Regions from separate parts of the Streptomyces sp. NBC_00442 genome, predicted to be linked through region 2. Evidence: predicted binding sites of a transcription regulator. Region 2 holds the regulator's gene; the other holds the start of a gene.
What was found. The regulator HspR, encoded in region 2, represses chaperone genes until heat shock. The targets are predictions, from matches to a motif close to TTGAGNNNNNNNNNCTCAA.
Positions count from the first base shown of each region.

Region 1: a site for HspR is predicted at 1,959-1,977, ahead of lon (endopeptidase La). Genes of this name have one in related genera too.

Region 1 is NZ_CP107918.1:2,145,604-2,149,012, forward strand. Features, by position in the region: gene lon (endopeptidase La) at 1-1,936, opposite strand, end outside; gene OG432_RS09460 (GNAT family N-acetyltransferase) at 2,234-2,905, shown strand; gene OG432_RS09465 (rhomboid-like protein) at 3,058-3,409, opposite strand, start outside.
Region 2 is NZ_CP107918.1:4,028,519-4,031,927, forward strand. Features, by position in the region: gene grpE (nucleotide exchange factor GrpE) at 1-248, shown strand, start outside; gene dnaJ (molecular chaperone DnaJ) at 294-1,481, shown strand; gene OG432_RS18145 (heat shock protein transcriptional repressor HspR) at 1,483-1,950, shown strand; gene OG432_RS18150 (helix-turn-helix transcriptional regulator) at 2,099-3,073, shown strand; gene OG432_RS18155 (helix-turn-helix transcriptional regulator) at 3,331-3,409, opposite strand, start outside.

The sequences.
Region 1 (3,409 bases), 1.9 Mb from region 2:
GGCCCGCCGCGCCCGTCTCCGGGTCGGCGAGGGAGGCCTCGACGAACAGGACGTCGCCGCCTGCCCCGGTGACGGCGAGGCCGGTGGCCACGCCGGGCACCGCGGTGCGCCGCTCGGCCGGGTCCTGCGCGGACTCGGGCACGTGGTGCGGCCGCCCGATCAGGCCCCGCAGGTCGTCGGGGGCGATGGTGAACGGCAGCTCGCGCTGGTCCAGTTCGTGCTCGGCGGCCACCTTGCGCAACAGCCGGGCGATGGAGCGCTCCAGGTTCCGTACGCCCGCCTCCCGGGTGTATTCGCCGGCCAGCTTGCGCAGCGAGGCGTCCTCCAGGACGACCTCACCGGCCTCCAGACCGGCCCGCTCCAGCTGGCGCGGCAGCAGGTGGTCGCGGGCGATGACGACCTTCTCGTCCTCGGTGTAGCCGTCGAGCCTGACCAGCTCCATGCGGTCGAGCAGCGCCTCGGGGATGGCTTCGAGGATGTTGGCGGTGGCGAGGAAGACCACGTCGCTGAGGTCGAGTTCGACCTCCAGGTAGTGGTCGCGGAAGGTGTGGTTCTGCGCCGGGTCGAGGACTTCGAGCAGGGCGGCCGCCGGGTCGCCCCGGAAGTCGGAGCCCACCTTGTCGATCTCGTCGAGCAGCACGACCGGGTTCATCGACCCGGCCTCCTTGATGGCCCGTACGATCCGGCCGGGCAGCGCGCCGACGTAGGTGCGGCGGTGGCCGCGGATCTCGGCCTCGTCGCGTACGCCGCCGAGCGCGACGCGCACGAACTTGCGGCCCATGGCGTGCGCCACGGATTCGCCGAGCGAGGTCTTGCCCACTCCCGGCGGTCCGACCAGGGCGAGCACGGCGCCGCCGCGGCGGCCGCCGACGACCCCGAGCCCACGGTCGGCGCGCCGCTTGCGCACCGCGAGGTACTCGGTGATCCGCTCCTTCACGTCCTTGAGCCCCGCGTGCTCGGCGTCGAGGACCGCCCGCGCTCCCCGGATGTCGTACACGTCGTCCGTGGTCTCGTTCCAGGGCAGTTCGAGGACCGTGTCGAGCCAGGTGCGGATCCAGGAGCCCTCGGGCGACTGGTCGCTGGCGCGCTCCAGCTTCTCGACCTCCTTGAGGGCGGCCTCGCGGACCTTCTCGGGCAGGTCGGCGGCTTCGACGCGGGCGCGGTAGTCGTCGCTCTCGTCGTCATCGCCGCTCTCGCCGTTGAGCTCGCGCAGCTCCTTGCGTACGGCGTCGAGCTGGCGGCGCAGCAGGAACTCGCGCTGCTGCTTGTCCACGCCCTCCTGTACGTCCTTGGCGATGGACTCGGCGACGTCCTGCTCGGCGAGGTGCTCGCGGAGCTGCTCGGTGGCGAGCCTGAGGCGGGCCACCGGGTCGCTGGTCTCCAGGAGCTCGGCCTTCTGGGCGGTGGTGAGGAACGGCGAGTATCCGGAGTTGTCGGCGAGCGCGGAGACGCCCTCGATCTGCTGGACGCGGTCGACGACCTGCCAGGCGCCGCGGCGCTTCAGCCAGTCGGTGGCGAGCGCCTTGTACTCCTTGACCAGTTCGGTCACCTGGCCCGGCAGGGGCTCGGGCAGGGTCTCCTCGACCCGGGTGCCCTCCACCCACAGGGCGGCGCCGGGCCCGGTGGTGCCGGCGCCGATCCGCACGCGGTGGCGGCCGCGGATGAGGGCGCCGGGGTCCCCGTCGGAAAGCCGTCCGACCTGCTCGACGGTCCCGAGCACACCGGTCGCGGCGTACGTCCCGTCGATCCGCGGCACGAGCAGCACCTGCGGCTTCCCGGCATCGGGCCGGGCTGCGGCCTGAGCGGCCTCGACGGCCGCCCGCACCTCGGCATCGGACAGGTCGAGCGGCACCACCATGCCGGGCAGCACGACCTCGTCGTCGAGCGGCAGCACGGGCAGGTTGGTCGATGTGTACGCCGTGGACTCGGTAGCCATGATCTCCCCTTCGGCAGTCAAGTTGAGCTATGCCGACTCAATGCATGTGAGTCGAGGAATGTTCCCCGGGGGGCGTTCGCTCTGAGCGATCAAGCGCGCGCGGCAGTCAGGGGTGGGGCGGCGGTCGGGGTCGCGGCGTGCGGGCCGGTGATCGGACCGCACCCCGGGGCGATGCGGTGCACGGCCGCCGGGCGGCAGGGACCCCTCGCCCTGGGGGTTGCACGAGAAGAACGAAACGGTAAGGTTCAAACCGCCATTTCATCTATTACTCATCCATGCGCACCCCAGGAGGCGGCAATGACGTTGGTGACGGCTGCGATACCGGACCGGGCCTCGATCGGGGCACTGGTGCGGGCCTGGATCGACGGCTGGGTCGTTTCGCGCGGGACGTCGGATCCCATGGACCGGCCGTGGGGCTGGACCATTGACGCCGGGCAGGTCCATCACGTGTCGCGGCATGTGCTTCCGGTGCCGGCCGAGGCGGACGTCCGGGCCCTCGTGGCCGCCACGAGCGCACCGGGTACGTGGCTGAAACTGTTCGCCGAGGACCACACCGTACGGCCGTGGCTGGCCGAGGGCTGGCAGTTCGACAAGCCGGGCTTCCTGATGTCCGTTCCGCTCACCGCCGAACGGCCACAGGTGCCGGCCGGCTACACCCTCACCTCATGGACCCGGGGCGGTGTGACCCGCGTCCTCGTCCGCACCGCCGAGGGCCACTTCGCGGCTCGCGGCCAGATCGCGCCGACCGGCCCGACCGCCGTCGCCGACCAGATCGAGACATCGCCCGGCCACCAGCGCCGGGGCCTGGGCAGCCTGGTCATGCGCACCCTGCAGAACACCGCCCACGAGGCGGGCTCCCGCACCGGCATCCTGGTCGGCACCCCCGAGGGCCGCTCCCTCTACACCTCCCTGGGCTGGGAGACCCGCTCCCCCATGGCGAGCCTGGTCTTCAAACCCTCGACGAGCTGACCACCCCGCGGGAAAGCCGGGCACACGCCCGCCCGGCTCGCCCGCATGGGCCGGATTCGGCAGCTCTGCAGCGGGGACGAGGTGCTCCAGTACGTCAAGCAGCTGTGGCACGCCCTTGCCCGGTCGGGGGCGGCCGGCCGAGCGGGCCGGGGTCAGCCCGGCGGTGCGAGCCCCACCCGCCGCACCGCCGGCCAGCACGCGATGCCCACGAGGAGCGCTATCGGGTGTCCCCAGGCGGCCAGGGGGTCCGAGATGTCCAGCAGGTCCTGGGTCAGGAGCACGCCCACCACGGCGAGCGACGTCCAGCGCAGGAAGGGGACGAGCAGACCGGCGAGGGCCCCGACCGTGGCCATCAGGCCGAAGCTGATGCCGTAGTCGAGGCGGTGCAGCGAACTCTCGGGCAGATGGCCGGCCAGCACCGAGAGCGCGACGGGGATCTCGGTGGCCAGCGTCGCCACGACATGGCCGAGCAGGAAGACGCCCGCCGTGCGCCAGCCTCCGATG
Region 2 (3,409 bases):
AGATGGGCCTCCAGCAGTTCGGCAAGGAGGGCGAGCCCTTCGACCCGACGGTCCACGAGGCCCTGATGCACAGCTACGCGCCGGACGTCACCGAGACGACCTGCGTGGCGATCCTGCAGCCCGGGTACCGGATCGGCGAACGTACGATCCGCCCCGCGCGGGTCGCGGTGGCCGAGCCCCAGCCGGGCGCGGCCGCCAAGGAAGAACAGTCGAGCGACGAGGAGAGCGGTGGCCCCGACAAGGGCTGACGCAGCGGTCATTGAAGAAGTGATCGTCCGGAAGGAGGGACGTCGATGAACACGAAGGACTTCGTCGAGAAGGACTACTACAAGGTTCTCGGCGTCCCCAAGGACGCCACGGACGCGGAGATCAAGAAGGCGTACCGCAAGCTGGCGCGCGAGAACCACCCCGACGCCAACAAGGGCGACACCAAGGCGGAGGAGCGCTTCAAGGAGATCTCCGAGGCGAACGACATCCTCGGTGACCCCAAGAAGCGCAAGGAGTACGACGAGGCGCGCGCCCTGTTCGGCAACGGAGGCTTCCGGGCCGGTCCCGGGGCCGGCGGGGGCAGCTTCAACTTCGACCTCGGCGACCTGTTCGGCGGGCAGCAGCCCGGCGGCCAGGGCGCGGGCGCCGGCGGCTTCGGCGGCGGGCTCGGCGACGTGTTCGGCGGCCTGTTCAACCGGGGCGGCGCGGGCACGGGCCAGCGCACCCAGCCGCGCCGCGGCCAGGACCTGGAGTCCGAGGTGACGCTCAGCTTCACCGAGGCGGTCGACGGCGCCACCGTGCCGATCCGGCTGTCCAGCCAGGCCCCCTGCAAGGCCTGTTCGGGCACCGGCGACAAGAACGGCACGCCCCGCGTGTGCCCGACCTGTGTCGGTACGGGACAGGTGTCGCGCGGCATGGGCGGCGGCTTCTCGCTGACCGACCCGTGTGTGGACTGCAAGGGCCGCGGTCTGATCGCCGAGAACCCCTGCGACGTCTGCAAGGGCAGCGGCCGGGCGCGCTCCTCGCGCACCATGCAGGTCCGCATCCCGGCCGGCGTCAGCAACAACCAGCGCATCCGGCTGCGCGGCAAGGGCGCGCCGGGCGAACGGGGCGGCCCCGCGGGCGACCTGTACGTCGTGGTGCACGTCGACGCGCACCCGGTGTTCGGCCGCAAGGACGACAACCTCACGGTCACGGTGCCGGTCACCTTCACGGAGGCGGCCCTCGGCGCCGAGGTCAAGGTGCCCACGCTCAGCGGTCCGCCGGTCACCCTGAAACTGCCCGCGGGCACCCCCAACGGCCGTACGATGCGGGCCCGCGGCAAGGGCGCGGTCCGCAAGGACGGCACCCGGGGCGACCTGCTGGTCACGGTCGAGGTGACCGTGCCCAAGGAGCTGGACGACAAGGCCCGTGAGGCCTTGGAGACCTTCCGCGACGCCACCGCGGGCCTCGACCCGCGGGCCGACCTGTTCCAGGCCGTGAAGGGAGCATGAGATGGACCCCCGCCAGCGCCGTCAGCCCCCGTTCGCCGGCCGGGCCTACGAGCTGACCGACGAGACGCCGGTGTACGTCATCTCGGTGGCGGCCCAGCTCTCCGGTCTGCATCCGCAGACCCTGCGGCAGTACGACCGGCTCGGCCTTGTCTCGCCCGACCGCACGGCCGGGCGCGGCCGGCGCTACTCGGCCCGCGACATCGAACTGCTGCGTACCGTGCAGGAGTTGTCGCAGACCGAGGGCATCAACCTGGCCGGCATCAAGCGCATCATCGAGCTGGAGAACCAGGTCGCCGCGCTTCAGGCCCGGGTCGCCGAGCTGTCGAGCGTGGTCGAGGGCGCGGCCGTCGCCATGCAGCAGCGCGAGGCCCAGGTGCACGCCTCCTACCGGCGCGACCTGGTCCCCTACCAGGACGTCCAGCAGGCCAGCGCGCTGGTCGTCTGGCGGCCCAAGAGGACGTCGGAGTAGCCCGGTCGGGGCCCGGCGCCCCCAGCGCCGCACAGGCCCGCCGTCCCGTTCCGGGGCGGCGGGCCTGTCGCGTGCCGTGCCGACGTGAACCGGCACCCCGATGGGGATAGGGTCGTCGGGCTCGAACGCAGGGAGGCGGGGGAAGGGCATGTCTGGGCAGGTGGCGCATCCACATGGGGCGGACCGGCTGTGCGCGGCCGGGGAACGGGCGTACGCGGACGCGTTGCGCGCCGGACGCATCGCGCGCGCGGGCGCGGGCGACGCCCCCTGCCTGATCGACCTGGGCCTGCTCCACCCCGACCCGGCCGCCCCCGCGTGGCTGCTTCCGACCTCGCCGCAGGTCGTGATGGCGCGGCTGCTGCGCGGCATCCACGAGGACATCGCGGCGAGCCAGGCCCGGACGGGCTCGGCGGCCGCCGCCTTCGAGCGGTTCGCCGCGCTCGGTACGCCCGTTCCGGCCGGCGGCGACGCCATCCGCGTCCTCGACGGCATCACCCGTATCAACGCGGCCATCGACGACGCGATAGCGGCCTGCACCACCGAGTCGCTCACCATCCAGCCGCGCGGCATCCGGCCCGAGCACATCCTGTCGCAGGCGCTGCCCCGGGCCGTCGACATGCTGGACCGCGGGGTGCGCATCCGCACCATGTACACCCACGTCGCCCGCTACGGCACCGGACTCGCCGACTATCTGCACCAGTTGGAGGGGCGCGCCGTGGAGGTGCGCACCCTGGACGAGGTCACCGAGCGCCTGCTGCTCTTCGACCGGACGGTGGCGATCATCCCGGCCGCGGCCGACGACAGCAGCGCGCTGGAGCTGCGCCATCCGGCGCTGGTGGAGTACCTGGCCACCGTCTTCGAGCGGCTGTGGCGGCTCGCGGTGCCGCTTGCCGAGGCGGTGCCCGTGGCCACCGACATCGAGGGCGTCACGCACCGCGAGCGGGTCATCGCGGCGCTCCTGGCGGAGGGCCACCAGGACGCGGTGATAGCGCAGCGGCTCGGCATCAGCGTGCGGACCTGCCGGCACCACATCAGCCGTCTCGCGGAGGCGCTCGGTTCGCGCAGCCGCACCCAGCTCGGCGTACGCATAGCCCAGTCGGGGCTCGATGCCCATCCGCGCTGAGCGGAGACGATCCGCGTGGTACGCGTCAGTCCGGTATGTCGGGCATCTCGGGCTTTAATCCGGCTCCAGTTGATGCAGTGCAGCAACATGATGGTGGTGGTGCGACGGCTCGCGATGCATCGTGGTGGCGGTATGAGCAGCTCAACTCGACGGGACACGGGGCCGGCAGGCGGCGGGACGGACGCCGCGACTGTGGCCCTGCTCGTGCGTGGCCCCCGAGGTGGCCCCGCGCTCCCCGGCGCGCCGAGGTGACGGCTTCAGGCGTCCTGCTCCAGGATGCCCGACTGCGCTATCAGGAAGCCGAGTTGGGCCCGGCTTCCGCTGCCGAGCGACGCG